2 regions of the Curtobacterium sp. 22159 genome follow, and region 2 is predicted to be linked to the other one. Evidence: predicted binding sites of a transcription regulator. Region 2 holds the regulator's gene; the other holds the start of a gene.

Region 1 (15,771 bases), on a different contig from region 2:
GCCGGTGAGTGCGATGGTCATGGTCGCTCCTGTCGTGGTCGTCTCGTCGGTCGGTGGTCAGGTCCGCACGGTCCTGGAGGCGCGGCTCACCGTGGCAGCGACCCTCGCCGCGTTCACGCCGTCGACCTCGACCGCCCAGCTGCGGGCCGCCTCGTGGTCGCGGCCGTGCCGCATGTGCCGACCCACGAGGCGATCGATCCGGACCGCGTCGTCGACCGTGCAGAACCACGTCTCGGCGAACAGTTCGGGCAGCACGTTCCAGGGCTCGCTGTCGTCGAGCAGGTAGTTGCCCTCGCTCACCACGAGCCTCGTGGCCGGCGGGACGGCGATGCTCCCGGCGACGGGCTCGTCGACGCGCCGGTCGAAGTCCGGCGCCCACACGATCGGACCGTCGGGCGGGAGACCGTCGGTGCCCGAGTCGGCGAGGCGACGCACGAGTGCCACGTACCCGTCGCCGTCGAACGTGTCGATCGCGCCCTTGCGGTCGTGCCGGCCGAGGGCGTCGAGTGCGGCGTTGGCGAGGTGGAAGCCGTCCATCGGGACCTGCACGGCCGTCCCGGGGCCCAGGGCTGCGTCGACCGCCGTCACCACCCGCCGAGCGAGCGTGGACTTGCCCGCACCCGGCGCCCCGGCGATGCCGAGCACCGTGCGGCGGTCGTCGCGGGCGAGCTCGATCGCACGCTGGACCGCTTCGTCGACGGACATCTCGGGCGGGAGCACGCGTTCATCCTGGCAGAGTGCACCGACCGTCGGCGGGGGTGGTTCACTTGCCGCATGGTCGATGCGACGAAGGCGTTCAGCGGGTTCTCGGTGCGGGACGTGCCCGAGGCGAGGGCGTTCTACGAGGACGTCCTCGGGGTCGAGGTCAGCGAGGACCACGGCATGCTCTTCCTGCACCTCGGCGGTGGACACCGTGTGCTGGTGTACCCGAAGGGGCCCGCGCACGAGGCGGCATCGTTCACGGTGTTGAACTTCCCGGTGCCGGACGTCGACGCCGCGGTGGAGGAGCTCACCGGCAAGGGCGTGTCGTTCCTGCCCTACGAGGGCATGACCGACGAGAAGGGCGTGAACCGGAAGGGCGGTCCGCTCATCGCGTGGTTCACCGACCCGTCCGGCAACGTCCTGAGCGTCATCGAGGACTGACCGCGCCGTTCGTGCGGCTCGTCCCGGGCTGATCCCGTCAGCGGGAGAGCGCTCCCGCCCAGCCGAGGGCGATCGGGACGATGAGCCCGTGGCGGTGGTGCGGCAGCTCCGCGACCGGCACCCACGCGGCCTCGTCGGTGGACCCGTCCTCCTCGGAGCGGAGCGCGCCGCCGGTGATCGACGCCCGGAACACGACCTGCACGGCCTTCATCGCCCGGCCGTTGGCGTGGATGCGCCGCTCGGCGGGGACGATGTGGTGCCGGATGCCGAGCAGGTCACCGACGGCGGCCTCGAACCCCGTCTCCTCCCGGATCTCCCGCACGACGGCCTGCTCCACGGTCTCGTCGAACTCGACGCCGCCGCCCGGCAGCGTCCACGTCCCGGCCTCGGGGAAGCGCAGCTTGGCGAGGAGCACGTGGTCACCGTCCGTGATCACGCCGTAGGCGGCGAGCCGGGTGTCGTAGTCCGTGTACTCCATCAGCCGACCATGCCAGGTGCGCGCTGTGCCGTGGCAGAGCCGCGCCGCGCCTCCCGGACGCCGCTCGGGCGCCGACGGCCCCCGCCGCTCAGGCGCCGACGGCCCCCGCCGCTCAGGCGCTGACGGCTGCCGCCGCCCACCCGGCGCGCATCCGGGCGACCGCGCGGTCGAAGCCGGCGAGCGGTTCGCTGTCCTCCCGCAGGAGCGACTGGAGCTGCAGCCCCTCGTACAACGCGACGAGCTGCTCGGCGGCGTGCCGGGGCGAGGTGCCGCGGGGTTCGCGCCCGGCGACGACGTCCCGCGCGAGGGCGAGGGTGAGGTCCTGGAACGAATGCGTGTACTGGCCGCGGAACCATCCGGCAGCGGGGTGGTCCGGGCTCGACGCGGCGCTGAGCAGGGCGACCCGGAGGCGCACGAGTGCGGGCTCGTCACGGCCTGCCTCGAGTCGGGCCCGGAGGTACGCCACCGCTCCGGAGCGTTCGGCGATGCCCCAGAGCGCACGGCGGTTGCCGTTGTTCCACCGGTCGGTCACGGCGACGACGAGCAGCTCCCACATCGGGTAGACCCGTCGGACCTCGAGCTCGGGGACCCCGGCGTGCGCGGCGACCTCGGCGGGTCCGACCGAGTGGAAGTCGGCGGCGCGGTACGCCTCGATGGCGCTCGTGACGATACGGGCGCGCAGGTCGGCGTCGGACTCGGGCATGCGCTCGATTCTCCGCGGCGCCGGCAGGGCCCGCGACCGCCAGTTCTGGGGGCGACGGTCATCACGCGACGGTCGTCAAGCGGCGGCTGGATCCCGGTCGAACGTCAGTGTCTCGTCGTCTGCGGCGGTCACCCTGCCGGTGCGTGCGAACTCCGCCCAGATCGCCCGGAACGCTCGCCCGCGCCGCTCGACCTCGGGCCAGTCCTGCTCCCGGACGAAGCGGGTACCCGCCCACGCGTCGTGACCGCCGAGCAGCAGCGGCAGGTCGCTCATGTGCACCGCTCCGGTCGGCTCGGTCGTGACGCCGCGGTGCAGTCGGTAGGAGGTCGCCCGCCCACCCGCTGCCCGGTGGCGTTCGGTGAACCGCCGGACGTCGCGACCGTAGATCACGTCGGACAGCGGCCGGACGAGCAGCCAGCGCAGGAACGGCCGGACCGCACGCAGCCGGGCGACGGAGCGCAGGCCGGGGACGAGCGGGACGTACATGCCCGCCTCGTCGGAGGCGGACCCGATCAGGACGTCGACGTCCGGTGCGACAGCGCTCCACGCACGGTCGGTGTCCCGTTCGGCGGGCAGGGGCGCGTACCCGTACTGCGTGCCGAACGGCATCCCACCGGGCAGGCCGAACGGTGCCGCGGCACGCGTCCCGAGCGCCTGCCGCTCGAGGACCTCGTCGAGCGGCGTGTCCGGGTGCACCACGCCGATCGCCCGGAGCATCGCCCGGTTCATCCTCGCCCGGCCGCGGGAGAGCCCGAGCGGTGCGCTCTGGATGATCGCACGTCGGAAGAGCCCGGCTGCACCCTCGCTGATCATGAGGTGGGCCGCCGCGTCACCTCCGGCGGACTGTCCGAACACCGTGACGAGGTCGGGGTCGCCGCCGAACGCGGCGATGTTCGTCCGGACCCAGCGCAGCGCCTCGACGAGGTCGAGCAGCCCGAGGTTCGCCGGGACGCGCTCGCCGTCGCCGAGGAACCCGAGGAGGCCGAGCCGGAAGGTCACCGAGACGAACACCACGCGCTGCTCGGTGACGAGGTCGCGTGCGTCGTAGATCGGCAGGTCGCCGCCACCGATGACGTACGAGCCGCCGTGGATCCACACCATGACGGGCAACTGCTCGCCGGCCTCGACGTCCGCGGGCACGGTGATCGACAGGTGCTGGCAGTGCTCGTCGACGACGAGCCCCTCGACCGGGTGCAGCAGTTGGTCCACGAACGTCGCCTCCGGCTGGGGAGCGACGGGCGAGGGGGCGGTCGCCGGGTACGCCTCGTCGAACGTCGGCATCGGCTCGGGAGGCGCGAACCGCTCCGCCTGGGCGTAGGGGATCCCGAGTGCACGGGCGACGGACCCGTCGGCGGTGCCGGCGATGCGTCCGGCAGGTGGGTCCCAGGTCGGCTGGTCGGCGTGGAGCATCCGTCCACGCTATCCAGACCGACCGGGAGGCGCGCCCCGCGACCGGCACCGCGCCTCCTGTCCGTCGTCAGTCGCGTCGCACCACCGGTCGGAGCGAACCCGACGCGGCGAACGCCGCGACGAACAACACGGCCACGAGCCACAGCGCACCGAGCGCACCGACCCGCTCGGCGATCGCACCGACGACCGGCGGGCCAGCGAAGTTCGCGAAGTACCCGATCGAGGCGACGACGCTCACCCGGGCGGCAGGGTTCGGCCCGCTCTGGGCGGCCGCGGACATGCCGAGCGGGAACCCCATCGAGACGCCGACCGCCCACAGCACGACGCCGACGAGGGTGAGCCACCACGTGCCGCCGACGATGAACAGGACCGCTCCGACGATGCCCAGCGCCGTGGTCCACCGGATGGTGCTGACCCGGCCGAGCCGGTCGACGACGGGTCCGGCGAAGACCCGCGTCGCGGCCTCGGAGACCGCGAACACCGTGAAGAAGAGGGCGCCGACGGCCGCGGTCTGCCCGTGCCCGTCGGTGGTGGCGAGGGCGAGCCAGTTGTTCGCGGACCCCTCGCCGAGTTCGACGCCGAGCATCACGAGCCCGATGAGCAGGAGTCGGGCGTCCGCCCACCCCCTCGCCCACTGCCGGAGACGTCGTCCCGTGGACAGGGTGTCGTCGTGTTCCTCGGCACGGGTGCCGTCGGGGATGCCGCGCAGGGCGACCACGCCCACGACGAGGATGACGACGGCCTCGCCGAGCAGCTGGGCGGACGGGGAGATGCCCAGCCACGCGCAGAGGGCGGCGATCCCGGCGCCGAGGGCCGCGCCTCCCGACCAGGCCGCGTGCATCAACGGGAGCAGCGTGCGTCCGGCGAGCGCCTCGATGGCCGTGCCCTCGATGTTCGCCATGACGTCGAGCGCGCCGATGCCCGCACCGGCGACGACGAACCCGACCGCCGCGAGCGGGGCGGAGTGGAGCGCTGCCGCCAGACCGACGACGGCGATCGCCGCCGGCACCAGCACCACCACGGCGGTGAGCGCACGTCGGCCGCCGAGCCGGCGCAGCAGTGGTGCCGCGCTGAGCAGGCCACCGATCGAGCCGACCGTGACGCCTCCGAGCATGAGCCCGATCGTGCCGACGTCGACGCCCAGCGCGGCGCGGAGTTCGGGCAGACGCGGTCCCCATGCGGCCAGGCTCACGCCGCCGATCGCGAAGGCCACGATGATCGCGTTCCGCCACCCGGCGAGTTCGGTGCGGTCCCCGTCGACCCGCGTGCGTTGCATGCCGCCATCGAACCGTTTCGACCGCCGCCACCACAAGTGGGCCGTCACGAACCGCACAAAACTACACACCGGGTGGTTTCTGGGGTAGCGTCGTTCTCGACCTCGCCGCGGAGCCTCCCTCCTCGACGGGCCGCGACACCCAGACAGGACCGAAGGAGCCTCTGCAATGCCCACCACCTCTGTGCAGCTCTACTCGCTGCGCGACGCCATCGCCGAAGACCTCGACAAGGCCATCGCCCGGGTGCGCGAGATCGGCTACGAGAACGTCGAGCCGTACGCGTTCGTCGAGCGCGCCGCAGACCTCGAGAAGGCCTTCGCCGACACCGGCCTGGCCGCACCGTCCGGGCACGTCGCCGTGATCGACGCCGAGGACACCGCCCCGATCTGGGACGCCGCGGAGCGCCTCGGCATCACCACCGTCATCGACCCGTTCATCCCGACGGACCGCTGGCAGACCGCCGACGACGTGGCGAAGATCGCCGAGCGGGTGAACGTCCTCACCGCCGAGGCCGCCGCTCGTGGCCTGCGGTTCGGCTACCACAACCACCAGTGGGAGTTCACGAACAAGGTCGACGGGAAGACCGTCTACGAGCTCTTCGTCTCGCAGCTCTCGCCGGAGACCGTCCTCGAGGTCGACACCTTCTGGGCGACCGTCGGCGGCGCCGATGCCCCCGCCGTGCTGCGCAGCCTCGGCGACCGCGTCGTCGCGATCCACGTCAAGGACGGCAAGGTCGACGGTGACATCCGCACCGCGCTGCCCTCGTCCGAGAGCGCGCTCATCGTGCCCGAGGCGCTCCAGCGTGCGTTCGAGAACCAGACCCCGGCCGGCCAGGGCGACGTGGACGTCCCCGCGATCCTCGCCGCCGCACCGCAGGCCATCCGCGTCGTCGAGTTCGACGCGTACAAGGGTGACGTCTTCGAGGGCATCGCCGAGTCGCTCGCGTGGCTCCGGGACAACGACAAGTGACCCGTGTCGGGATCGGCATCATCGGTGCCGGCAACATCTCCACGCAGTACCTCGAGAACCTGACGAAGTTCGCCGATGTCGAGGTCCGCTTCGTCGCCGACGTGCTGCTCGACCGCGCCGCTGCCCAGGCGGCGGAGTACGGCGTCGGCGCATCGGGCACGGTCGAGGAGCTCCTCGCCCGTGACGACGTCTCGATCGTGATCAACCTGACGATCCCCGCCGCGCACGCCGAGGTCGACCAGCAGATCATCGACGCCGGGAAGCACGTCTGGAGCGAGAAGCCGATCGCGACCGACCACGATTCGGCAGCCGCGGTCCTGGCGTCCGCGAAGGCCAAGGGGCTCCGCGTCGCGACCGCGCCGGACACCGTGCTCGGTGCGGGCATCCAGACCGCGCTCCGCGCCATCGCCCGCGGTGACATCGGCGAGCCGCTCACCGCCACGACGCTGTTCCACGTCCCCGGACCCGAGGCGTGGCACCCGAACCCGGACTTCCTGTTCGCCACCGGCGCCGGCCCCCTGTTCGACATGGGCCCGTACTACGTGACGACGCTCGTGCACGCCTTCGGCACCGCCTCGCGCGTGCAGGCCGTGTCGTCGAAGTCCCTCGACCGCCGCACCATCGCCTCCGGCCCCCGGGCCGGCGAGACGTTCCCGGTCGAGGTGCCCACGCACCACGCGGCCCTGATCGAGTTCGCCGGCGGCCAGTCGGCGCAGTCGACGTTCTCGTTCCAGCACGCCCTGCCGCGCATGGGCTTCGTCGAGATCAACGGCACGCTCGGCACGATCTCGCTGCCGGACCCGAACACGTTCGAGGGCGCCTCCCGGCTCTGGCGGTACGGCCAGGAGGAGCCCGAGACGCTCGAGGCGGTCGGCTCCACCTGGGGCCGGGGCACGGGCGTCGTCGAGCTCGCCCGGGCCATCGCCGAGGACCGGCCGGAACGCGCCTCGGGTGCGGTCGCGCTGCACGTCCTCGACGTGCTCCTGGGGATCCGCGACGCGGCGGAGTCGGGGTCCGCGGTGGACATCACGTCGACGGTGGACGCGATCCCGCCGCTGCCGGAGGACTTCGATCCGTCGGCCGCGGTGCTCACGGCGTAGTCCCTCACTTCGTGGGAGGGCCGGTCCCGTCGGGGCCGGCCCTTCCACGTGCACGAGCCAGGAGGCGCGGCTCACCTCCGCCACGACGGCCCGGGTCAGCAGCCGCGGAGCGACCGCTCGTTCTGCTCTTCGAGGAGCCGGACACCGAGCAGTTCACCGAGCGCCGGCCCGAAGTGCGCGAGGGCGTCCTCGTGCTGTCGGAGGGACGTGTCGAGCACCGGCGTGCGGAGGTCACCCGCAGCAGCCCGGAGGTTCCGGAGCTCCGTGACGACACCGTCGATGCCGAAGGTCTCGAGGTCGTCGCCGCCGAGGTACCGGCCGAAGTGGTCGTCGGAGAAAGCACTCGCCCCGGCCGTCCCGGACAGGAGTTCCTGCATCCGCCCGGGTTCGATCCCCGCAGCCTGTGCGACGAGGAGCGCTTCGCCGGTGGCGACGGCGGAGGCGAACCAGAGCGCGTTCACGAGCAGCTTCACCGTCTGCGTCGCGGGCGCGTCCTCGCCGACGACACGGATCCCACCCGGGCGGGCGAGCGTCTCGAGCACGGGACGCGCAGCGACGAGCGCCTCCGGCGGGCCACCGGCGAAGAACTGCAGCCGGCCGTGCAGGGCGTCGTCGGGCGATCCCCCGATCGGCGCCGAGAGCAGCAGCACCCCCTGCGCGGCGGCACGCTCCGCGAGGGCCCGTGTCGTGTCGGGGGCTCCCGAGGTCAGGTCGACCCAGACCGTTCCGGGCCCGGCAGCGGCGAGCACCTCCCCCGTCAGTGCGTCGCGCACGACGTCGCCGTCGGGCAGGACGGTGAGCACGACGTCGGCCCACCGCACCAGCTCGACGAGGTCGCCACACCACCGGCCTCCCGCCCGGGTGACCTCCGAGTCGCGCCCGGGGTCCAGGTCGTGCGCCGCGACCGTCCACCCGGTACCGAGGAGTCGGCGCAGGACCGCGGAGCCCATGCGGCCGACACCGACGATCCCGATCCGCGGACGGACCATGCCGTCCGGTGCTGGCTCCGTGCTCATGCCTGGAGTGTGGCAGACCGCTGACGGTGGCGGGGTCAGCGGCCGGGAGGGACGATCTGCTCGAGCAGGCGGAGCACCCGCTCGCCGTCGACGGCGTCCGGGTCGAGCAGCCACTGCACCTGCAAGCCGTCGGACGCGGCGATGCTGAGGCTCGCGAGGTCGGCGGGGTCGAGGTCCGCCCGGATCCGTCCGGCGGCCTGGTCCGCCTCGATCAGCGTCGCGAGGTCCGCTCGGAGTCGGGTGAACCGCTCGCGCATGAACTCCCGCGTGGCCGGGTGCCCCTCCTGCACCGCGTCGGCCGCGAGCGTCGTGTAGAGCTGCACGAGCCCTGGGACCGCCCGGTTCCGGGAGGCGCTCTCCCGCATGTCCCCGATGGCCGACTTCATGCGGTCCGGAGCGCTCTGTTCCCGCACCTCGTGCTCGCGGTAGACGGCGAGCAGCAGTTCGTCACGACTCGGGAAGTAGTGCCTGAGCGCGGCGTGGGTGATGCCGAGCGCCTCCGCGACCGATCGGAGCGAGGACGCGTCCACCCCCTGGTCGGCGACCATCCGGATCATCTCGTCCAGGATCTGCGCCCGACGCTCGGCACCCTTCCGGTACCCACCGCGTCGCGGTGCGGCCGCTTCGTCGTCGGCAGGCTGCGTCATCCCCCCAACTTACCGCTGGAAGGTTTTTTCCGGGAGGCGCGGCTCGACCCCGCCACCCGGCCGTCGGATCAGGAGTCGTACGGCTCCGCGATCCCGTCCGGATCGACCGTGTACTCGTCGACCGGCACGGGCGCACCGTCCGCGAGCGCCTCGGTGATCTGCGACAGACAACGTGCGAGGACGTCGTTCTCCTCGGTGGAGAGGTGGTCCATCACCTCGACCACGGCCTCGTGGAAGCGGGCGTACGACGCGTCGATCTTCTCCGCTGCCTGCACCGTGGGCTCGAGCACCTGGGCCCGGCGGTCGGTCGGGTGCGGGGCGCGGACGAAGTCGCCCTTGTCCACGAGTCCGTCGACGATCTTCGTCACGGACGCGTTGGACACGTTGAGCATCACGGCGAGGTCCTTCGGCCCCATCGGACGTCCGTCACGGTGCGCCTGGAGCATGTACCGGACGGCGAGGAACTCGTTCTTGGTGAGGCCGCTCTCGGACCGGGCCTGCTCGAGCTGCTGTTCCTCGGCGTGCTGCAGCCGGAGGAGCGCGTCGACGGCGCTCTTCGCGGCACGCGACCGGGGCTCCCGGGCGTAGAGGTGCATGTGCTCACGGCGGACGACGGTCAGCGGCATCTGGTCAGGTGTTCTCTCTGCCTGGAGGTCGGGGTCGGGTGGGCCGGACCCTACGCTGCGGGTGCGGTGAAGAAGTCCGCGTAGGACGGCTCGGCGCGGCTCGACAGCAGCGACGGGTCCTGGATGCGGCGCTCGACGTACGCGTCGATCACGGCGGGGTCGGTCAGGCCGACGCGGGTGTGCGTCCCGCCGAGGCGTGCTTGTCGCGGCATCCCGGTGTACGTGCTGTGCATTTCGATACCGCCTTCCTGCTTCCTTGCTGTCCCCTGCGGACGATCAGAAGACTTTCACGAACTGAACGATCAGCGCAACGAACTATTCGTGTTCTGTACGGTTCGCGCATCGAACAGTTCGAGCACGTGAACTACTTCCGTGTAATTCACCCCGGCGCCGGCGGCTCAGTGACCGGCGCCTCCACCGGTGACCGCCGCGACCAGCCCTGGGAACCGGGCGTCGAGTTCGTCGCGCCGGAGCTGGATGGCGTGCGAACGGCCATCGACGATCGTCCGGGTCAGTCCGGCCTCGCGGAGGATCCGGAAGTGGTGCGACATCGTCGCCTTCGTGACGTCTACGTCCCACAGCTCGACGGCCTTCGGTCGAGGCTTCCCGTCGGCGAGGATCTGCACGATGCGGAGCCGCGTCGGGTCGGCGAGCGCGCGCATCACGTCGACGAGCTGCACCTCGTCCATCGACGGCACGGGGTAGTCGGGCACACGTCCTCCGAAAAACAGTTCGACAATCATCGAACGGAGGACGTACGCTGACCGTATGACATCCGTCGAACCATCGTACGACTCCGGCTCGGCCACCGTCCGGCTGAGCGTGCTCGCGGCCGGACTCTTCGTCGTGGGCACCAACGCCTTCGTCATCGCCGGCGTCCTGCCCGACATCGCCCGCTCGCTCGGGGCGCCCCAGTCCCAGGTCAGCCTGTCCATCACCCTCTACGCCGTCATCGTCGCCCTCGGGTCCCCCGCGGTCTCGATCCTGCTCGCCCGCGTCGACCGCGCACACCTGATGGCGGCCGGCCTCGTGCTGATCGGGGTCGGCACCGGCGTCGCGGCCGCCGCGTCCGGCGTCGGCGTGTTCGACGTCGGTCGAGCGCTGGCAGCCGTCGGCGGCGCCGCACTCGTCCCGACGGCCACCGCCGCGGCGCCGACCATGGTGCCGGCGGAGCGACGCGGCCGCGCGATCGGCACGGTCGCGCTCGGGTTCACGTTCGCCACGGCCGTCGGTTCACCGGCAGGCACGGCCCTCGCCGGCGTCGGCGGATGGCGGCTCCCGCTGGCCGTCCTGGCGGTGGGCGCCTTCGCGGTGGCCGCGGCGATCCTCGTGCTCGTGCGCAACGTCCCGAGCGGTACCGCGGTCGGGATGACCGAGCGGCTCGGCGTCCTCCGGCGTCCCGGCGTCGGCGCGGCCCTCGTCGGATCGGTGCTCCTGACGACCGCGTTCAACCTCGTGTACCTGTTCAGCGCTGCGGTCACGTCGCGGGCGGTCGGCTCCGACACGGGCATGCTCGCCGTCCTGCTCCTCGTCTACGGAGCGGGCGGCGTCGTGGGGAACCTCGTCGCCGGCCGCCTGGTGGACCGGCTCGGGACCACGCGCGTGCTCGTGGGGACGCTGACGGCGCAGGCGGTCGTGCTCGCCGTGCTCTCCGCCACGGACGGCACCCCGATCGGTGCCGCCCTGACGTACTTCGCCGTCGGCGTCGTGGCGTTCGCGGCGGTCGTGCCGCTGCAGCACCTCCTCGTGGAGCTCCGCCCCGAGGCAGCCGGGATCTCGTTGTCCTGGTACTCCACGGCCATGTACGTCGGGATCGCCCTCGCGCCGCTGATCGGTTCCGCCGCCTTGTCGTCCGGTCCGTCGGGTGGCCCGGTGGTCGTCCCGGTCGCCGGCGCGGTCCTGACGGTCGGGTCCGTACTCGCGGTCCTCGTCGGCGTCCGCACCGCTGCGACCCCTCGCATACGGCGGTCGAACTGATCGCCGGAAGAAGAAAACTCGGCCCCAGAGGGGCCGAGCGGTATGAGTACACGCTACCAGCCGCGGGGTCTCCGGATGTGGTCGATCTGCTCTGGTAGCTGCGCTGCACGGAGGTCCGTCGCGTTGAGCCGGTACCACCAGTGACCTCCGACCCCGTCGCCGGGATCGCCGCTCAGCTTCCCCGCCGGGTACCCCGGCGTCGGATTCACGAGTCCGAGCGGCACGTGCCCCCGAGCGAACCGGATCGGGAACTCGAGGTCGCTGTCGTTGCTCATGACGATCGCTGCGTCAACACGTCCCGTCAGGACGTCGATGAGCAGGTGCGAAGCGACGTTCACGTCTGACCCCTTCTCCTCGCGACGTGCCACCGAAGCCATGAAGGTCGCCCCGGGCACGTCGACGCCCTCGTCGTCACGGACCTGGAGCGGCCAGCTCGCGCGCGCGAGTTGCGGGCGTCCCCGCCGGTCCGGTGTCGCCAAGGGTGCGGTCGCGACGCGAGACACGTACTGGCCCATGGCGGCCTCGTCGACGGCCCCGTGCCGGTGCAGTGCGCGGAGGTAGGTGTCCTGGTCTCGCTGTCCGCCCACGTTGTCCGCACCGTTCACCCGCGCCGTGCAGTACACCACGCGTTCGACTTCGGGGTCGTCGACCCAGCAGGCACCCGGCCCGGCGAGTACGCGCTCGGACAGTGCGCGGAGGTCCAACCATCGCCAGCCTGGAGTGGACCGCCCGCAGATGCTGCGTGCTCCGTAGTAGAGATTGAACCCGTCGATGTAGACCCCGACCCGCATGGCCAGACCGTAGCGGCGCCAGAGCGCGGGCCGTCCCTTTGATGCGTCGCTGTCAGAACCGACTCCGTCCCCACCCACTGGGGAGGACTGACCGCCGTCGCCCGAGCCCGGTTCCGAGCGGATTCCGAGCGATCTTTTGGCACTCCTGAGGGTCGAGTGCTAAAACGAAGACAGTTGAGTCGAGGGGACTCAATGACAGACACGAAGGAGTTGATTCCGATGACGATGAACTTCGACCCGTTCCGCGAGCTGGACCGTCTCGCCGGCTCCCTGCTCGGCTCCGCCGGACCCCGTTCGATGCCGATGGACCTGTACCGCACCGGCGACCACTACGTCCTCGACGTCGACCTGCCGGGCATCGACCCGGGCTCGGTCGACATCGACGTGGACGGCTCGGTCCTGACCATCCGGGCGGAGCGCACCCTCGGCGCCCCCGAGGGCTCGCAGTGGATCACGCGTGAGCGGCAGCCCGGCACGTTCGTCCGGCAGCTCACGCTCGGCGACGGGCTCGACGCCGAGCGCATCACGGCCGGCTACGACAACGGCGTGCTCAGCATCACCATCCCGGTCAAGGAGTCCGCGAAGCCGCGGAAGATCGCGGTCTCGGTGAACGGCGGCCAGGAGCAGCTGGCGGTCGGCGCGGGCAACGGCGGGGACTAGGAGCTCGCCGTTGTTCGAGATCCTCAACGCCCTCGCAGCGGTCATCGCCGTGACGGTCGCGCTCACCCTGACGAGCCTCGACCGGCAGATCGCGATGCTCCTCGGGCTCACCGGCGGGTTGACGGGGACGTTCCTCGCGTGGGTCACCGTGCCCGGCGCGTGGGAGCACTCGCTCGCCCTGCCGTGGGTGTCGAGCGTCGTCGGCACCATCGCGGTGGTCGCAGGGTGGAGCGCGGTGCGGGCGTACTCCGGGTTGTTCCACGTGGACCACCAGGAGCCGGACCGTGACCCGTCGGACGACGATCGCGAACTCGTCGGGTCCGGGCGCTGACGCCCAGCGGTACCCACACCGGAGACACACACGACGGCGGGCGGCCGGACCGAGGTCCGACCGCCCGCCGTCGTCGTGCGGTCACTCCTTGTTGAGCTTGTCCTGCACCACGCCCGCGGTCTTCTCGACGATGTTCGGCAGCTCGGTGGTGCCGTAGAAGCGCGAGTCCGGGTGGGTGGGCGGCGGCATCGGCACCGAGGTGGTGGGGCCGTCGTGGTACGAGTACTCGCCCTTGCCGTCGAACGAGGGGCCGCTCGCCCAGGGGCCGTTGCCGGCCTCCGCGCCGTCGGAGAAGTTGAGGTACTGGTACGCGACCTCGTTCGCCTGCTTCGACTCCGGGAACTTGTTCGGCACCGGGAAGTCCTCGATCCCCGCCTCGCGGAGTTCGGCAGCCGCCGACGCCCACATGTTCTGGTGCATGGTGTCACGGGCGATGAGGAAGCCGAGCAGGTCCCGCACGCCGTGGTCGTCCGTCATGTGGTAGAGCCGCGCAGCCTGGACACGTCCCTGCATCTCGGCGTTCTCGTTCGCCGTGAAGTCGGCGAGCAGGTTGCCGCTGGCGGTGATGTACGAGCCCTGCCAGGGGTTCCCGTTGCTGTCGACGGGTCGCGCTCCGGCGCCGGCGACGATGGCGTGCTGCACGTCCGTTCCGCCGACGATGGCCGCGACCGTGGGGTCGTCCTGCACCGCGTCCTCGGTGATGCCGAGCGGCGACTTCTCGAGCAGCTGCGCGATCATCGTCGCGAGCATCTCGACGTGCCCCATCTCCTCGGCGCCGATGCCGAAGACGAGGTCGCGGTACTTGCCGGGCATGTGCATGTTCCACGCCTGGAACTGGTACTGCAAGGCGACGGAGATCTCACCGTACTGACCGCCGAGCACCTCCTGCAGCTTCCGCGCGTAGACGGCGTCGGGCTTGTCGGGCGTGGACTTGAACTGGAGCTCTTGCTTGTGGAAGTACAAATCGTTCTCCTGTTTCGGTTCGGTCGTTCGGTCAGAGGATCGGGGTGCCGCCGGTCACGGCGACGCGCGCCCCGGAGACGTAGCTGCCGTCGTCGCTGGCGAGCAGGACGTAGACGGGAGCGAGTTCCGCCGGCTGCCCGGGGCGTCCGAGCGGCGACTGCTTGCCGAACTGCTCGACCTCCTCCGGCGGCATGGTGGACGGGATGAGGGGTGTCCAGATCGGCCCGGGCGCGACGCTGTTCACCCGGATGCCCCGCGAGCCCAGCAGCTGTGCGAGCGCTGCGGAGAGGTTCGCGACGCCCGCCTTCGTGACGTCGTACGGCGCCAGGTCGGGCTTCGGGTTGTCGGAGTTCACCGAGCTCGACCCGATGATCGACGACCCCGGGCCGAGGTGCGGCAGCGCGGCCTTCACGAGGTGGAAGTAGGCGCTGAGGTTCGTCGCGAGGGTGTGGTCCCACTCCTCGTCGCTGATCTCCTCGAGCGTCTCGTGCGTCATCTGGTAGGCCGCGTTGTTCACGAGGACGTCCAGTCCGCCGAGTTCGTCGACGGCGGTCTGGATCACGTTCCGGCAGTAGGCCGGGTCACTGACGTCGCCGGGGAGCAGGACCGCCTTCCGGCCGGCCTCCTCGATCCAGCGCTTCGTGTCCTGCGCGTCGTCCTCCTCCTCTGGGAGGTAGCTGATGAGGACGTCCGCCCCTTCCCGGGCGAAGGCGATGGCGACGGCCTTGCCGATGCCGCTGTCCCCGCCGGTGATCACCGCCCGTCGGCCGGTCAGCTTGCCGGCCCCCCGGTAGGACTCCTCCCCGTGGTCGGCCTGCGGTGTGAGCTGCTGGTCGCTCCCCGGTGGCTGCTGCTGCTCGCTCATGTCACTCCCCTGGTCGTGGCTTGGTCGTGCGTGCACCGGAGATGGTCGGCCGCTGCGACTGGGTGCCCGTCCGGACTGGACGGATCACGCGCCGCCGGTGGCCGGATCACGCAGTCCGGGCGGACGGCATAGCGTGGCGTCATGGACCTCGAACTCACTGGCCGTGTCGCGCTCGTCGTCGGTGGACGGGGGTACATCGGCGCCGCAGTCGCGGACCGACTCCGGGCGGAGGGGGCGACCGTCGTCGTCGCCTCCCGCAGCGCGGCCGGATCGGAGGACGGGGTCGCGATCGACACCGCCGACCAGGCATCGGTGGACGCCGGCATCGCCCGCGTCATGGAACGCCACGGGCGAATCGACGCGCTGGTCGTGACCGCCGCCCCGAGTGCCGGCACCCTGGACCCGGCGAAGAAGTCGGACCCGGAACAGGTGCTCACCGCCGTCGACGGCAAGGCCCTGGGGTTCCTCCGCGTGGCGAACGCCGTGCTCCCGGTGCAGCGTGCGGCCGGGTTCGGCCGGGTCGTGGTGGTGAGCGGCCAGAACGCGTACCTGTCCGGGAACATCACGGCGTCCTTGCGCAACACGGCGGTGAGCGTCATCGCGAAGAACCTGGCGGACGAGTCCGCGGGCACCGGCGTCACCGTGAACGTCGTCAACCCCGGCCTGGTGACCGACACCCCGAAGGCGGAGGTGCAGCGCGGCGGCCCCGGCGACTCCAGCCCGGAGCAGATCGCGGACCTCATCGCGTTCCTCGTGTCACCGCGTTCCGTGGTCTCCGGGGAGTCCATCTCGATCGCCCACCGCGTGCTCGGGTCGAT
Region 2 (15,771 bases):
AACTCGAACTGGTGGGTGCACGAGCACGAGCCCGACACCACCATCGTCGAACCCTCCGGCGACGCCGCGGACAGCTACCACCGCTACCGCGAGGACATCCGCATCGCCGCCGACCTCGGCCTGAACTCCTACCGGTTCAGCATCGAGTGGGCGCGCATCGAGCCCGAGCGCGGGTTCGTCAGCCGCGCGGAGATCGACCACTACCGGCGCATGGTCGAGGCCTGCCACGAGTTCGGCGTCGAGCCGATCGTGACCCTCATGCACTTCACCGTGCCGCGCTGGTTCGAGCGCGACGGCTTCTGGCGTGCCCCCGACGCCGCCGACCTGTTCGCCCGCTACACCGAGGCCGCGCTCCCCGTGGTGCAGGACGGTGTGCGCTACGTCTGCACGATCAACGAACCGAACATCGCGGCGATGCTCGCGGGCGGCGAGGACGCGTCGAACCTGGTCGCGTACGGCCTGCCGAACCCGGACCTCGGCGTCGCGGACGCCCTGCTCGCGTCGCACAAGCGCTCCCGTGAGGTCCTGTCCCAGGTGTCCGGCCTGCAGTCCGGCTGGACCATCGCGACACAGGCGTTCAAGCCGAACGGCGAGCCCGGCTCCGAGGAGATGCTCCGCGAGTACGGCTACCCGCGCGACGACTGGTACCTCGAGCAGGCCGCCGGTGACGACTTCCTCGGCGTCCAGGCGTACACCCGCACCTTCATCGGACCGAACGGCCCACTGCCGGTTGCCGACGACGTCGAGACCACGCTGACCGGGTGGGAGTTCTACCCCGGCGCCTCCGCTGACGGGCTCCGCAGCGCGTGGGAGCTCTCCGGACACGTGCCGCTCATGATCACCGAGAACGGCATCGCCACCGCCGACGACTCCCGCCGGGTCGCCTACACGCAGGGCGCCCTCGAGGGCATCCACGCCTGCATCGAGGACGGCATCGAGGTCCTCGGCTACCAGCACTGGTCCCTGCTCGACAACTACGAGTGGGCGTCCGGGTTCCGTCCGACGTTCGGGCTCGTGTCGTGGGACCCGGTGACGTTCGCCCGGACGCCGAAGGACTCGGCGCGCTGGTACGGGCGGGTCGCTGCGGCGAACGCGCTCACCGTCTGAGGCGCGGCCGACTGACGAACTGGAGGCGCGGTGCCAGCGGGCGACGCGCGCAGCGCAGTCCGCCGCGCCGCACTGCGGAGCACCGGCCGCTCGAGGGCGTACCACGACGTCGCCGCGATGCCGACGCTCACGGCGGCAACGGCGATCCGTTGGACGCCGGATGACGCGCTGCCACCCGGCGCGACCGTCAACAGGACGAAGTGCCACAGGTAGAGCCCGTACGAGATCGTGCCGAACCACCGCAGGAGCCCCAGCCGCAGGACACCGAGGCGCGCCGGGGCCGCGAGCAGGACCACCACCGTCAGCATCGCCGTGACCGGTTCGACCCACACGCCGAGGCGTTCGGCGGTCACGATCGCGGACAGTGACGGCCCGACCGCCAGCCCCACGCAGACCACGACCGCGGCGAGACCGGTCCACGAGGGCAACTGCGCGACCGTCCGGCGCCGGACGAACGCGACCGAAGCGCCGAGCAGCAGTGCGTACGCGCTCGTGTCGAGACCATGCGTGGCCCAGGCGGGAGCCCCGGCGACGTTCGCGAACGCCCGCCACGCCAACGCCAGCGCCGTCACGCCGATGACGAACCGCAGCGCGGTCGTCGCGCGCAGGCGAGGGAGCGCGACCAGCAGGAGGACTGGCCACGCCAGGTAGAACTGCTCCTCGACCGCGAGCGACCAGAAGTGTTCGAACGGACCGAGGTCGATGCCGCTGACGGAAGCGACGTTGGCGATCGGTGCCACGAACCACACGGTCACCGCCGGCAGCGTCGTCGCCCAGGGGTCGGCAGTCGTCACCGCGAGCGTCACCCCGACGAGCACGACGACCACGAGTGCCGGCGCGAGTCGGGCGAGGCGTCGGCCCGCGAAGCGCCACAGGTCGATCCGCCCGCTCCGCTCGTGCTCCCGCAACAGGTTGCGCGTGATGAGGAAGCCCGAGAGCACGAAGAACATCGTGACCCCGACCATCCCTCCGAACAGGGACAAGCTGTTCGACACGTGTGAGACGACGACGAGGACCACGGCGAGACCGCGGAGGCCGTCGAGTTCCGGTGATCGCTGCTGCACCTCACCAGAATATCAAGTACTACACCTGGAGCGCCAGGAGTATTTCCGCGACCCGATCCGATCCGCGCTCCCGGGCCAGGTCGAGCGCGGTCCGGCCCTCGACGTCCTGGAGGTCGACGGACGCTCCGCGCTCCAGCAGCGCCTCGGTGACCGCGCGCCGGTCGAACCACGCCGCTGCGTGCACGGGCGCGAACCCCCAGCGGGGATCGAGCTCGTCGATGTCCGTGGGATCGACTCCGATGCCGTCGAGCGCGAGCGAGAGCCCTCCGACGTCGCCGTGGGCCGCGGCGCGGACGGCGGGCGTGGCCCACTCGACCCAGCCATCCGGTACCGGGCCAGCCCACCCGTGGGGATCTCGGTGTTCCAGGCGCGCCCACTCTTCCTCGGCGACGGTGTGCACCTGCACCGACACGTCGCGGAAGTGCACGGCGAGTTCGCCGGTCGGCGAGAACAGCAGGCGCAGTTCCCAGACGTCGGCGTCCATGTGGGCGATCTCGCCGCGGGAGACCTGCACGTCACCGGCGAGCAGGTCCAGCTCTCCGACATCGGCCGGTTCGGTCACGGCGCGGTCGAAGCGGAGCGTGACGCGCGCGTGGTTCCAGCGGCGCCAGAGGCCGTCCGCCGTGTCGAGCACCTCGTCGTTGCGGACGATGACGACCGCGTGCACGGTCTGCGTCGTCGTCCCGTCGACACCCGCCGCATCGTGGCGACCGGAGTCCTCGGTGTACCACTCGGCGACCCTGGCATCGCTCCACCGTACGGACGCGAGCGCCGCCACGGTGGGAGGCGCGTCGGAGAGCAGCCGTGCGAGGTACTCGGGGTAGCCGTCGATGTCCTCGAGTGAGACGTACCCGACCGCAGGCCAACCCACTCGACTCCATCGCACCGTCCGAGGATATCGGTGCGATGGAGGCGAGCTGGGCGGACGTCAGCGAGCGGTTGCTGCCTTGGCGCGGCGCCCGGGCTTCGCACCGGAATCGTCGTTGGGCGCCACGGGTGCCGCGGTCTCGCCGTACCCGTAGCCGTAGCCGTACCCGTACGAGCCGGCGTTCTTCCGCTGCACCATGGTGGCGACGATCCCGAGGATCCGGGCGTCGAGTCCGTCCAGGACCTCGAGCGCGCGGGTGAGCTGCGGGCGACGGGACTTGCCGGCGGCGGTCACGACGATCGCTCCAGCGGTGAGCTTGCTGAGGATGGCCGCGTCGGTGACGGGCAGCAGCGGCGGCGAGTCGATGAGGACGTGGTCGAACCGGGTCTCCAGCTCTTCGATCAGTGCCCGCATCGCCTGGGAGCCGAGCAACTCGCTCGGGTTCGGCGGCGTCGCGCCTGCCGGGATGACCGAGAGCGCCCCCGTGCCCCAGGGTTGCACGACGTCCTCGATCTCGGCGCGGGCGATGAGCAGGTCACTGAGCCCCACCGCGCCCTCGATCCCCATGACGTCGGCGATGCGCGGGCGACGGAGGTCTGCGTCCACCAGCGCCACCCGAGCGCCGTTCTCGGCGAGGGTCAGCGCGAGGTTCGCGGTGGTGGTCGTCTTGCCCTCGCTCGGCATCGCGGAGGTCACGACGAGGGTCTTCCCGTGGTGGGCGTCCGGGTCGACGAACAGCAGGTTCGTGCGGAGGCCGCGGAACGCCTCGGAGCGGGTACTGCGCGGGTCGGAGTGCACGATCAGCGGCTCGGACGCGGCCTTCGTGTCGAACGCGATCTCGCCGAGGACCGGGGCGGTGGTGATCGTCTCGATGTCGCTCGTGCGGCGGATCCGGGTGTCGACGGCGTTGCGGAGCAGGGCGAGGGCGACGCCTCCGATCGCGCCGCCCGCGAGTCCGAGGGCGAGGTTCACGCTCTTCCTGGGGCCGCTCGGTGCGCCGGGCACCGTGGCGGGGTCGGTCGTCTCGATCCGGACGAGGCTGTCGCCGCCGCTCACCGGCTTCTCGAGGCTCTCGGAGACGACCTTCGTGAAGCTCGCACCGATCGCGTTCGCGAGCTTCGCCGCCATCGCGGGGTCGGTGTCGGTCACCGCGACCGTGAGCAGCACCGTGTTCTGCTGCGTACCCGCCGTGATCCGCCGTGCGAGCGACGCCGGCGTGACATCGAGGTCGAACTCGTCGATGACGGGGTCGAGTACCCGAGCGCTCCGGACGACGTTGGCGTACGACCGCGTCTTCTGCTGCGCCGCGCTGTTGCCCTGACCGACCTCGCTCGCCGTACCGGTGGAGCCCTGCACGGAGATGTACAGCGACGTCTTCGCCGAGTACGTCACCGGGGTGAGCAGGGTCACCGCGACCGCCGCGGCGATGCCGAATCCGAGCACCGACGCGATGCTGAGCCAGCGCGTGCGCATGACGCGGACGAATTCGTGGAAGTCCATCATGTGCCCTTCAGGTTCGAGTTGTCATATATAACATAACACACGACAGCGATTGCGTCACGGGTTCGCGCTCCGCAGGTGTGGGAGGAGCGCTCGGATCGGTGCGAGGTCGGACTTGCGCAGCCCGACGAACGTCGAGAGACGGATGCCCACGGTGCGGCGTGCGAACACGAGGTTCAACCCGTTCGACACCACGGTGCCGCCGAGCGTCGCCAGCGCCGCGCCGTGCACCCCGAGTGGTCCGGTGAGCACCAGCAGCAGGGCGAGGTTGCACACCGCGGCGAGGGCGATCGAGGTGCTTCGGAGCCCTGGGCGGCCGGCAGCCGCCAGCGCGACGCCGGCGAGGGACCCGGGTACGCTCACCGCGCAGCCGAGCAGGAGGACGAGGGTGACCGTCGTCGCCGGGGCGAACTCCGGGCCGAACAGCGTCGGGATGAACCACGGCAGCACTCCGGCGACCGCGGCGCACGCCACCAGGACGGCGAGCCCGGTCAGACGGGAGGTCCGCGCGAGGGCGGCGTGATCGGTGGTCGTGCTCTGCCGTGAGAAGGTCACCTCGCGCACGGCGTTCGCGACCACGAGGGGGATGTCGCTGAGGCTGACGGCGACGGCGTAGAGGCCGAGCGCGGTCGCACCGGCGAGCGGTAGCAGGAGGACCTGGTCGAGGCGGGTCAGGACGATCCCCGCGAGCGCCCCGAACCAGACGCGGCCTCCGTACGACAGGACGGCGCGGGCGCTTGCACGCTCCGCCGGAGGCGCATCCACGCTCCGGCGGAGGAGCGGCAGGTAGAGGGTCGCCCCGACGATCGGCGACAGCGCGATGACCAGCACGGCGAACTCTCCGGAGAGAGTGCCGGTCAGTGCCGCGGCGAGGAGGGCTGCCAATCGCAGGCCGTTCGTGACGAAACGCTCTGCTGCGACGAGACGCCAGGCGTGCCGACCTGCGGCAACCGCCTGCAGGAGTGCGGCAGCCAGGTTGGGCACGAGTGCGACCGACGCCAGGCCGATCAGCCCGGCCACGACGCCGTCGCCGTCCGCGACGGCACGACTCACCGAGGTGATCGCCACGGTCAGTGCAACGCCGACCGCGGCGCTCACGGCGAGGGCGAGGCCGACGACACGCCGGGTGTGGGCGGCGTGCCGGGCGACCCAGTGGTTGACGGCGGAAGGCAACCCCAGCGACGCCAGGCTCACGGCGAGGAGCAGCGGCGCGGTGGCTCCGGCGACCTCACCCCGTCCGACGACGCCCAGTCCGGACGCCAGGATCGGCGCGGTGGCCAGCGCGGCGAGCGGTGCGAAGGCGTTGCCGGCGAAGTTCGTCAAGGTGTCGCGGACACTGCGGTGCATCAGAGTGCTCCCGTCGTCAAGGTGCGGAGGGGTCGGGGGCACGTCGTGGTGTGTCCGTCCGACGCCGGTCCGGTCCGTGGCGTCAGGGCGAGTCCCAGCACGAGCCAGAACAGCATCGACGTGCCGGACGGCAGTGCGTACGAGCTGTAGGTCTGCAGGTACAGCGCGAGCACGAGCCCGGCCGACGCGCTCCCGCCGACGCCGCCGCGACGGAAGCCCCGTCGGATCGCGAGCAGCTGCGCGAGGGTGAACGCCACCGTGCCGGCCAGCCCCCAATCGAGGGCGGTCATGACCGTCGGGTTCTCGAAGCTCGTGCCGAGCCCGATCTCCTGCGAGGTCGCGAACGCCGTTCCCTGGCCGCCGCCCACGACCGGGTTCTCGAGCGTGCTCGGCAGCCCGGCCGCCAGCCCGAGGACTCGGGCATTGGCCGATCCGTTGTCATCCGAGAGCTTCTCGGTCAGCCCGCTCACCAGCTCGGGAGCGGCGGACAGCACCGCGACGACCGCGGCGGCAGCCGTGCCGACGAGGGCGAGCGTGGTGACGAAGGAGACCCGCCGCCGTACCAGGACCACGACGAACGCCACAGCGGCGAGCAGGAGCGCGCCCCGGGACTCGGCCGCGGCGATGGTGGCGAGGAACAGGGCGCCGAGCGCGATCACGAGGGCGTTGCGACGGACTGTCAGCAGGAGCGGTGTGGCCACGAGCATGAACCCGGCGAGGGCGAGCGGATGGTCGAGGGTGCCGAGCGCCCTGGTGAACTCCGGGTCCCACCAGTAGCTGAATGTCGCGTGTGCGTCGGCGAACGGCTGGGGGAACGCTCCCGCCCAGATCGTGAGGGCGAGGAGCGCCTCTGCAGCGGCGACGGCCACGATGATGCGCGCGAGGGACCGCGGTGCTGCTGGGGACTCGGCGACGAGACGTTGGAGCAGGAGGTACGCGAGCGGCGGTGCGAGGACGAGTTCGAGCCATGCGCCGGGGGCTGGGATCCCAGCGAGGAAGTTGGTGATGGTGCCCCCGACGATCCAGACCGAGAGCGCGATCCAGATCACCGGCGCCGCGAGGACGTCCGCGACGTACCGTGTGAGCCGGAACACGACTTGCGTCGCCGCTGTCAGGATGATCACGAGCACGCCGACGTTCACGCCGCCCACGACCGGGAGCGGCATCGACCAGACGCTCACCTCGGGGATCGCGACGAAGCTGATGATCGCTCCCACCAGCGGGACGAGCAGGTTCCGCAGCGAGACGAGCGCGAGACCGAGGGCAGCGATGAGGATCGCGATGCCGAGCATGGGACGCCTTCCTGACCAGGAGTTCCGAGGGTGCTACGGGGAAGCGGGGCCGGGTTCGGGTGATCCGGCCCCGCTCGGGCTCACTTGGCGGTGATGGTGTTGCCGTCCTGCACGTTGTCCGCCTTCGGCGCCGCGCCACCGTGCTGCACGGTGTTCTTCGTGCCGAGGATGGAGATCGAGTCGAGCGACTCCACCTCGACGGTGTTGTCGCTGCCCTCGATACCGAGCGACTTGACGGCGCCGAGCTGCAGGTCGACGCCGCTCGTGAGCAGGTAGACGGTGTCGCAGCCCTGCTTGAGCGCCTGCTTCGCGGCCTTCGAATCGGTCACGGTCAGGACGCCGTCCTCGCAGGTGTTGCTCGCTGCGGCGGCGGACTTCGTGCGCTCGGGCGTCGCGGTCGCGGTCGTCGCGTCCTCGGGGGTGGAGTTCGAGCAACCCGCGAGCAGGGCGACGGCGGCGGCAGCGGTGATCGAGGCAGCGATGAGCTTCTTCATGAGGACTCCTGTCGGTCGGGGCCGGTCACTCCGGCCCCTCCAAGATAACACATGAAATGACAATGTGAAATACAAATGATGCGCGCCAGTCTCGCCACGGTGTCATGCTTGCCGCATGTCGAGAGAGACCACGCGCCGGTCCTGGATCGCTGGCGGGGCATCCGGAGTGCTGGGTGCGTTCGTCGCGGCCGGATCCGCGTCAGCTGCGAGCGCCACCGAGCCGGACGTGATCCGATCGGTCTCCGACTTCGGTGCCGCCGGTGACGGACACGACGACACGGATGCGCTTCGCCGAGCGATGGATTGGGCGAACGCGGAGGCCGTGCCCCGCGCCGTCCTGTTCCCGCCGGGCATCTACGCTGTCGACGAACTGCGCGTTCCCGCGCAGGTCCGGCTCATCGGGGTGGGCGGGGGCCTCTCCCGCTACCCTCGAGCCGGCGCGTACGGCGGAGTCTCGATCGTCCCGACCGTGGGCACAGCCTCGACGGCGCCGCTCGTCACGCTCGTCGGCCCGGCGACCCCGGGCGGTGCGGTCCTCGACGGGCTCGTCGTCGACGGCCGGAACTTCCGTACTCCGGGCGCGACGATGGACCGCAGCAGTTGGGCCGCCCGCACGGGCATCGCGGTCGAGGGGGGATTCGAGGCGCAGCTCCGCGATGTCCGGGTCATCCGGTTCCGCGGGGTGGGGATCGATGTGCTCTCGCTCAACAACGCGCGGTGGGACACCGTGTTCGTGGATCTCTGCGGCACGGACACCCTTCCGGCGATGCGCATCGGCTCGCCTATGGACGGAGCCACGAACTTCGCCGTGTTCGACAGTCTCACGATCGAGCGCTCGGGGAACACCGCCCTCGCGATCGGGGCGGGCGACGACCTCACGCAGGACTGGGCGTCGAACCTGACCTTCGTCGGCATCCACGTGGAGTCGACCCTCGACACCCCGGGCGCCGAGCTGAACCGCGGTCCGCTCGTCGACATCGGCAACGTGCGTGCGCTCACGTTCCTGGCGCCGCAGTTGGTCGGTGCTCCGGCGCCGATGCTGCGCTATGCCCAGCGCGCTCCCGCCGGTGCCACGGTCGCCTCGGGTCCGGGCGGCGACGTCCGCGACCAACAGGGCGGTGTCATGATCGTCGGCGGGCAGTTCCACCAGCACAGCGGTTCTGCCGTACGGACCGCTGCGATCCTCGTGACGGGTTCTGGTCGCGGCTTCAACGCGACCGGCGTCCGGTTCGCGTACTGCGTCGCGCCCGGTGTCGTGATCGACGAGTCGTTCGCGTTCGACGCCGTCGTGCTCGGCTGTTCGTTCCGCACCCAGAACGGCGTCGAACGCGTGGTCGACAACAGGACGGACGACGTAGCGCTGCGGTACTGGGCGACCACAGCAGCCGGCGACTTCTCCGTCACGCGAGACCTCGATGTCGCCCGTGACGTGATCGTCGAACGCACTCTGGAGCTCGGCACTTCCGTGCGGGTTCCCGGTGGCGTCGCCGGGACGACGGCACCGACCGTCACCCCACCCGACGCGACGATCGGGTCAGGCGGCTGGGCCGAGCTCTCGAAGCGCGGCCCCGGCACGGATCTGCTCGGCGAGGTCTGGTGGCGTCTCTCGACGAAGGCCTCGAAACGACTGGTGCGGGTCACGTTCTCCGAGCCGAAGCCGAACGCGCCCGCGGTGTTCCTCATGCCCCGGAAACCCGGCACGGCGCTGCTCGCGCTCTACGTCGAGCTGGAGCAGACGGCCGCCGGTTGCACCGGTTTCGTCATTTGCAGCGCCGAACCGTGTGCGCCCGGTCCGGACACCCACATCGTCGAGTACGTCGTCATCGACCGCCGCTGAGGAGTCAGGGAACGCGCGACGCCGTCACCGTGAAGCGGGGCGTCCGGACGACCTCACGCGTCGTGCCGACGCTCCGCTCCAGTGCGCCCCGGTACCGCAGGTGGGAGTTCCAGACACACCAGAGTTCACCGCCGGACTGGAGGATCGTGGCGGCGTTCCGGAACATCGCCTCGGCCGCGTCGGTGGTCACCGTGGTGTCCGCGTGGAACGGTGGGTTGCAGAGCACGAGCTGCGCGGACCCCTCGGCGAGCTCGTCGCCCGCGTCCGTGCGGACGACGGTGACGCGGTCGGCGACTCCGTTGGCCGCCGCGGTCGCGCGGGTGGAGGCGACCGCGATGGCTGAGACGTCGGTCGCGATCACCTTGAGCGACGGTCGACGAAGCGCGATCGCCGTGGCGATCACACCGTTGCCGCAGCCGAGGTCCACCGCGGTGCGCGCGGTCGGGACCGCGTCGTCCATGACGCCGAGCAGCACCCGCGTGCCCTGGTCGAGCGAGGTGCCGGCGAACACGCCGCCGTGCGCGACGAGGGTCATGCCGAGCTCGTCGACGTGCACGGACCGCGGCCACGGGTTCATCGTGTCCGCCCGGGTGGCAGAGGCGCGCAACGGGTCCTGCGCGATGAGCAACCGCGACTTCCCCCGTCCCCGTGAGGCCGTGACCTCACCGAAGTACCGGCGGAGGACGTCGTTCTGCGACAGGTTCATGTGCTTCGAGACGCCACCGCAGAGCAGGACGACGTCCGGCGCAGCCCACCGCGCCACTGCCCGGGCGACCTCGTCGAGGCGGTCGTTCGACTTCGACAGCCGCAGCAGCACCAGTCGGACGTCACGGAACGCCTGCTCCAGCGACTCGGGGTGGTGGAACCCTCGGCGGCCGAACGTGCCCGCGTTGGCCTCGAGCGCACGGACACCGACCAGGGAGTCCTGCACGACCCGCACGTCGGAGGCACCGTGCACGGTGATCGCACCGAGCGTCAGGACGCCGTGGCGGTCGTCGACCACCGCGACCTCGCCGGGCTGCCGGAGCGCGTCGCCGTGCACGTGAGGTGCCTCGTCGAGGATGAAACGGTCGGTGCCGTCGATCGCGATGAGGTCCGGCGCATCGTCGTCGCGACGGCGGAAGAAGTCGGCGAAGTCCGGTGGCATCGCGCCAGCGTACCGAGCGTCCGCGGTCGGGAGCCTCAGCGCGGCCCGCGGTACAGCACGATCTGCGTGTTCCGCTGCGGCCTGGACCCGGCCTTCAGCGAGATCGCGGCACCCGACGCCGTCGCCGCGAACACGCGCGCGCCCGGCCGGTTGATGAGTTGGTCGGCCAGCGCCGTCTCGAGCTCGCTCACCCGAGCGCGCAGCGCCCGGTTCTCGTTCTCGAGCTCGAGCACCCGACGGATGCCCTCGAGGGAGACACCCTCGGAGCCGAGCCGCGCGATCTCGCGCAGCTGCGCGACGTCGCGCATCGAGTAGCGGCGCGAGCCGCCGCGTGTACGCCCAGGCACGACCAGGCCGAGCCGGTCGTACTGCCGCAGCGTCTGCGGGTGCATCTCGGCGAGCTCCGCCGCCATCGCGATGGCGAAGACGGGCGAGTTCTCGTCCATGTCGGTCATGGCGTGTTCCTTTCCGTCGTTCGCGTGGTCCGGGAACCAGACTGGAGGCGCGGCGGGCGTCCGTCAGGAAGCCGCGCCGCGCCTCTCCCCACCGGCACGGCCCGCCCGCCGCTTCGCGACGGGCGGGTACCGGCGGCGTGGGCCCAGGCTGGTTCTTCAGCAAGCAGCGCTAGCTGCGTGCCTTGGCGAGGAGGTCCTCGCGGGGGTCTTCGTCGGGCAGGGTGGCCGCGAGCGCCTCGACGGCCTCGCGCTGCTTGTCCGACAGGTGCGACGGCACCGCGACCTGCACGGTGGCGAGCAGGTCGCCTGTCCCGTTCTTGGTCGTGACGCCGCGCCCCTTGACGCGGAGGACGCGACCCGACGGCGTACCGGGCGCGACCTTCAGCTTGACCGGATCGCCACCGAGGGTGGGGACCTGGATGGTGGCGCCGAGCGCCGCCTCCACGAACGTCACGGGGACGTCCACACGGAGGTTCTGCCCGTCGCGCTCGAACACCGGGTGCTTGCGGACGGTGACGGTGACCACGAGGTCACCGGCCTCGCCGCCGTCGGGCGAGGGTTCGCCCCGCCCACGCAGCCGGATCTTCTGGCCGTCGGCCACGCCCGCTGGGATGCGGACGTTCACCGGCCGGCCGTTGCCCTGCGAGAGCTTGACGGTGTCGCCGGCGATCGCGGTCGTGAAGTCGAGCGTCGTCGTCGCGGTGACGTCGCGGCCCTTCGTCGGTCCGCCGAAGCCGCGGTACCCGCCGCTGGACTGACCGAAGCCACCACCACCGCCGAACATGCCGCCGAGGATGTCCTCGAAGCCGCCCGCGCCGCCGCCGCCCTGACCGAAGCGGACACGCTGCCCGCCGCCCTGGCCGAACATGCCGCCGAAGACGTCCTCGAAGCCGCCGCCCTGGCCCGGGCCACCCGCGGTGAAGCGGGCGCCCGAGCCCATGGCGCGGACCTGGTCGTACTCCTGACGCTGCTCCTTGTCGGAGAGCACGGAGTACGCCTCGCTGATCTCCTTGAAGCGGTTCTCGGCGGCGGCGTCACCCGGGTTGGAGTCCGGGTGGTACTGCCGCGCGAGCTTCCGGTACGTCTTCTTCAGCTCGGCGTCGGAGGCGTCCTTGGAGACCCCGAGGACCTTGTAGAAGTCCTTGTCGAACCAGTCCTGACTGGCCATGGATCACCTACCTCCTGTCGCGGATCAGGCCGGGACCGCCACGGCGACCTTGGCCGCACGGAGGACACGCTCACCGAGCTTGTAGCCCGGCTCGACGACGTCCGCCACGGTCTGGCCGGTGGCGCCCGGAGTGGGGAGCTGCACGATCGCTTCGTGGATGTTCGGGTCGAAGGACTCGCCCTTCTCGCCGATCTGCACGAGCTTGAACCGGTCGAACCCGCCGCGGATCTTCTGCGCGATCACCTGCATGGGGCCCTCGGCGAGGTCACCGTGGGCTTCCGCCCGGGTGAGGTCGTCGAGTGCGGGCAGGAGGGCACGGACGACCTCGGCGATGGCGACCTCGCGGTTGGCCTCGCGGTCACGCTCGACGCGCTTCCGGAAGTTCACCAGCTCGGCCTGCGCACGTAGCATGTCCGCGCGCATCTCGGCGACGAGGTCGCGGTCGGCCTGGGACAGCTTGTCCTCGGCCATCCCGCGTGCCGCGTCGTCGAGCAGTGCCTGGTCCTCCGGGGAGAGGTCTGACTCGGGGCCGCCGGCGGCGGGGCCGTCGGTCGGTACCTCGACGTCCGGCCCCTCCGCCTCGATGAGGTCCTCGGGCTGCTGTGCGTTGGTGGCGTCGCCCTCGACCTGGGGCTCGTCCTCGTTCGGCACGTTGTCCTTGGGATCCGTCATCGTTACTTCTTGTCCTTGTCGTCCTCGTCGTCCACGACCTCGGCGTCGACGATGTCCTCGTCGTCCGCCGGCTGCTCACCAGCGGCCTGCTCGCCACCGGCCGCGGCGCCCGCGTCCTGCTGCGAGTAGATCGCCTGACCGAGCTTGCCCTGCGACTCGTTGAGCTTGTCGAAGGCGGCCTTGACGGCGTCCTCGTCCTCACCCGCGAGCGCGGACTTCAGCGAGTCGACGTCGCCCTGGACCTCGGACTTGACGTCCGCGGGGAGCTTGTCGTCGTTCTCCTTGATGAGCTTCTCGATCGAGTAGACGAGCTGCTCGGCCTGGTTGCGACGCTCGTTCGCCTCGCGGCGGGCCTTGTCCTCGGCCGCGTGCTCCTCGGCTTCGCGGACCATGCGCTCGATGTCCTCCTTCGGCAGCGACGAGCCGCCGGAGATGACCATCGACTGCTCCTTGCCGGTGCCCTTGTCCTTCGCGGACACGTGCACGATGCCGTTCGCGTCGATGTCGAAGGTGACCTCGACCTGGGGCACGCCACGGGGAGCCGGGGCGATGCCGGTCAGCTCGAAGGTGCCGAGCGGCTTGTTGTCGCGGGTGAACTCGCGCTCGCCCTGGAAGACCTGGATCGCGACCGACGGCTGGTTGTCGTCAGCGGTCGTGAAGGTCTCGCTCCGCTTGGTCGGGATCGCGGTGTTGCGGTCGATGAGCTTCGTCATCAGGCCGCCCTTGGTCTCGATGCCGAGCGACAGCGGCGTGACGTCGATGAGGAGGACGTCCTTGCGCTCGCCCTTCAGGACACCGGCCTGCAGAGCGGCACCGACGGCCACGACCTCGTCCGGGTTGACGCCCTGGTTCGGCTGCTTGCCACCGGTCAGGCTCTTGACGACCTCGGCCACGGCGGGCATGCGGGTCGAACCACCGACGAGTACCACGTGCGAGATGTCGTTGACCGACACACCCGCTTCCTTGATGACGTCGTTGAAGGGCTTCTTCGTGCGGTCGAGCAGGTCGGAGGTCATCTGCTCGAACTGTGCGCGCGAGATCGTCTCGTCGAGGTTGAGCGGGCCGTCGGCCGTGAGCGTCAGGTAGGGGAGCTGGATGCTCGCCGACATCTGCGACGAGAGCTCCTTCTTCGCCTGCTCAGCGGCCTCCTTGAGGCGCTGCTTCGCGATCTTGTCCGTGGAGAGGTCGACGCCGTGCTCGTCCTTGAACTTCTTGACGAGGTAGTCGACGATCCGCTGGTCCCAGTCGTCACCACCGAGGCGGTTGTCACCCGCGGTCGCACGGACCTGGATCGTGGAGAAGTCGTCGTCCTTGCCCACCTCGAGCAGTGAGACGTCGAAGGTACCGCCACCGAGGTCGAAGACCAGGATGAGCTCGTCTTCCTTGCCCTTGTCGAGGCCGTACGCGAGCGCGGCAGCGGTCGGCTCGTTGATGATGCGGAGGACGTTGAGGCCCGCGATCTCGCCGGCGTCCTTCGTGGCCTGGCGCTCGGCGTCGTTGAAGTACGCCGGCACAGTGATGACCGCGTCGGTGACGTCTTCACCGAGGTACTGCTCGGCGTCGCGCTTGAGCTTGCCCAGGGTGCGGGCCGAGATCTCCTGCGGGGTGTACTGCTTACCGTCGATCTCGACCTTCCAGTCGGTACCGATGTGGCGCTTGACCGACGCGATGGTCCGGTCGACGTTGGTGACCGCCTGACGCTTCGCGGTCTCGCCGACGAGGACCTCGCCGTCCTTGGTGAACGCGACGATCGACGGGGTGGTCCGCATGCCCTCGGCGTTCGCGATGACGGTGGGCTCGCCACCCTCGAGAACGCTGACGACCGAGTTGGTGGTGCCGAGGTCGATGCCTACTGCACGTCCCATGTGTGGTGCTCCTTCTGTCAGGGTGCGCCGGTTGCGGCGCGTGGTGCGGAAGTCTGCGGACTTGCGTCCGATGGACTCAACTCTACTCCGGACTGGAGGCGCGTCAACCCAGGGAGCTGAAAGTTGCGTCAGAACGGCTCAAGAAGGTTTCTATCGCACAGAGTTGTATTTCAGGTTGATACTTGATATGTTGGTTGTGCAGCGGGGTTCACCCGCCAAGAAGATGACCGCGAGCCGCGGGCGACCCGATCGCTCTGACGAAACGCACGCGGCCCCGATCCCCTTGAAAGGGAACCCAACCATGAGCAAGAACAAGAAGACCCGTATCGCGAAAGGCCTGGGTGCGTCGGCGCTCGCCGTCGCGACCCTCGCCTCCGGCCTTTCCTTCGGTTCCACTTCCGCAAGCGCAGCCGAACCGGCCGTTCCTCGAGCCGGCCAGTCACTTGGTTCGATGCAGCTGGTGTTCAAGGTCGGTTCGAGATACGCAATCCCGAGCTACTTCTCCCAGATTGTGAGTAAGTCGGACTCGAATGCCGTCGGCTACTACACAACGTTGGAGGAAGCGGCCTCGCGCTCCACTTACGAAGTCATTGACTCGGGTCGGGGTGACGGACGATTCGCCCTCAAGAATGGCGGCTACTGCGTGGCTCCCGAGGCGGGACCGACCAAGACATGGTACAGCGGAACAGTGGGGCAGGGGCACTGGGTAACGTATGTGCCTAATTCCCCGATCGGGGCGACAATTCTCACCCCAGGCGGAGCCAACTGTGGCGCGCACTTCGGGTATTCGGAGGGCTATCTGACCTTCAAGGGCAAGATCGTCGGAATTGGTGAAAGCAACATCCCGGGAACGTCGTACACTTGCACTGCTCACGGCGTCGGCCAGAGCTGTGTTCCACCAGCTCCGGCTATCGTCGGCAAGCACACGGGGTTCAAGGCTGGCGTTGAGGGCGTT

The links. The regulator HspR, encoded in region 2, represses chaperone genes until heat shock. The targets are predictions, from matches to a motif close to AAGTTGAGTCNNNNNGACTCAACTT.
Region 1: the regulator HspR is predicted to act here: its motif matches at 12,306-12,330, upstream of ACTJKO_RS11925 (Hsp20/alpha crystallin family protein).

Annotation. Positions count from the first base shown of each region.
Region 1 is NZ_JBQEPN010000009.1:104,372-120,142, reverse strand. Features, by position in the region: gene ACTJKO_RS12005 (SDR family oxidoreductase) at 1-21, opposite strand, end outside; gene ACTJKO_RS12000 (nucleoside/nucleotide kinase family protein) at 58-705, opposite strand; gene ACTJKO_RS11995 (VOC family protein) at 775-1,143, shown strand; gene ACTJKO_RS11990 (NUDIX hydrolase) at 1,181-1,621, opposite strand; gene ACTJKO_RS11985 (TetR/AcrR family transcriptional regulator) at 1,734-2,324, opposite strand; gene ACTJKO_RS11980 (carboxylesterase family protein) at 2,400-3,734, opposite strand; gene ACTJKO_RS11975 (MFS transporter) at 3,802-5,010, opposite strand; gene ACTJKO_RS11970 (sugar phosphate isomerase/epimerase family protein) at 5,177-5,977, shown strand; gene ACTJKO_RS11965 (Gfo/Idh/MocA family protein) at 5,974-7,077, shown strand; gene ACTJKO_RS11960 (NAD(P)-dependent oxidoreductase) at 7,173-8,093, opposite strand; gene ACTJKO_RS11955 (TetR/AcrR family transcriptional regulator) at 8,129-8,740, opposite strand; gene ACTJKO_RS11950 (MarR family winged helix-turn-helix transcriptional regulator) at 8,809-9,366, opposite strand; gene ACTJKO_RS11945 (hypothetical protein) at 9,417-9,599, opposite strand; gene ACTJKO_RS11940 (ArsR/SmtB family transcription factor) at 9,765-10,079, opposite strand; gene ACTJKO_RS11935 (MFS transporter) at 10,135-11,343, shown strand; gene ACTJKO_RS11930 (NYN domain-containing protein) at 11,397-12,134, opposite strand; gene ACTJKO_RS11925 (Hsp20/alpha crystallin family protein) at 12,354-12,794, shown strand; gene ACTJKO_RS11920 (hypothetical protein) at 12,805-13,125, shown strand; gene ACTJKO_RS11915 (manganese catalase family protein) at 13,207-14,088, opposite strand; gene ACTJKO_RS11910 (SDR family oxidoreductase) at 14,120-14,953, opposite strand; gene ACTJKO_RS11905 (SDR family NAD(P)-dependent oxidoreductase) at 15,095-15,771, shown strand, end outside.
Region 2 is NZ_JBQEPN010000001.1:415,232-431,002, forward strand. Features, by position in the region: gene ACTJKO_RS02090 (glycoside hydrolase family 1 protein) at 1-1,107, shown strand, start outside; partial or broken gene ACTJKO_RS02095 (acyltransferase family protein) at 1,245-2,171, opposite strand; gene ACTJKO_RS02100 (ankyrin repeat domain-containing protein) at 2,191-3,057, opposite strand; gene ACTJKO_RS02105 (polysaccharide biosynthesis tyrosine autokinase) at 3,100-4,539, opposite strand; gene ACTJKO_RS02110 (oligosaccharide flippase family protein) at 4,597-5,886, opposite strand; gene ACTJKO_RS02115 (O-antigen ligase family protein) at 5,886-7,178, opposite strand; gene ACTJKO_RS02120 (DUF3060 domain-containing protein) at 7,259-7,672, opposite strand; gene ACTJKO_RS02125 (glycosyl hydrolase family 28-related protein) at 7,788-9,509, shown strand; gene ACTJKO_RS02130 (class I SAM-dependent methyltransferase) at 9,514-10,656, opposite strand; gene ACTJKO_RS02135 (heat shock protein transcriptional repressor HspR) at 10,692-11,102, opposite strand; gene ACTJKO_RS02140 (DnaJ C-terminal domain-containing protein) at 11,281-12,279, opposite strand; gene ACTJKO_RS02145 (nucleotide exchange factor GrpE) at 12,304-12,951, opposite strand; gene dnaK (molecular chaperone DnaK) at 12,954-14,816, opposite strand; partial or broken gene ACTJKO_RS02155 (Ig-like domain-containing protein) at 15,118-15,771, shown strand, end outside.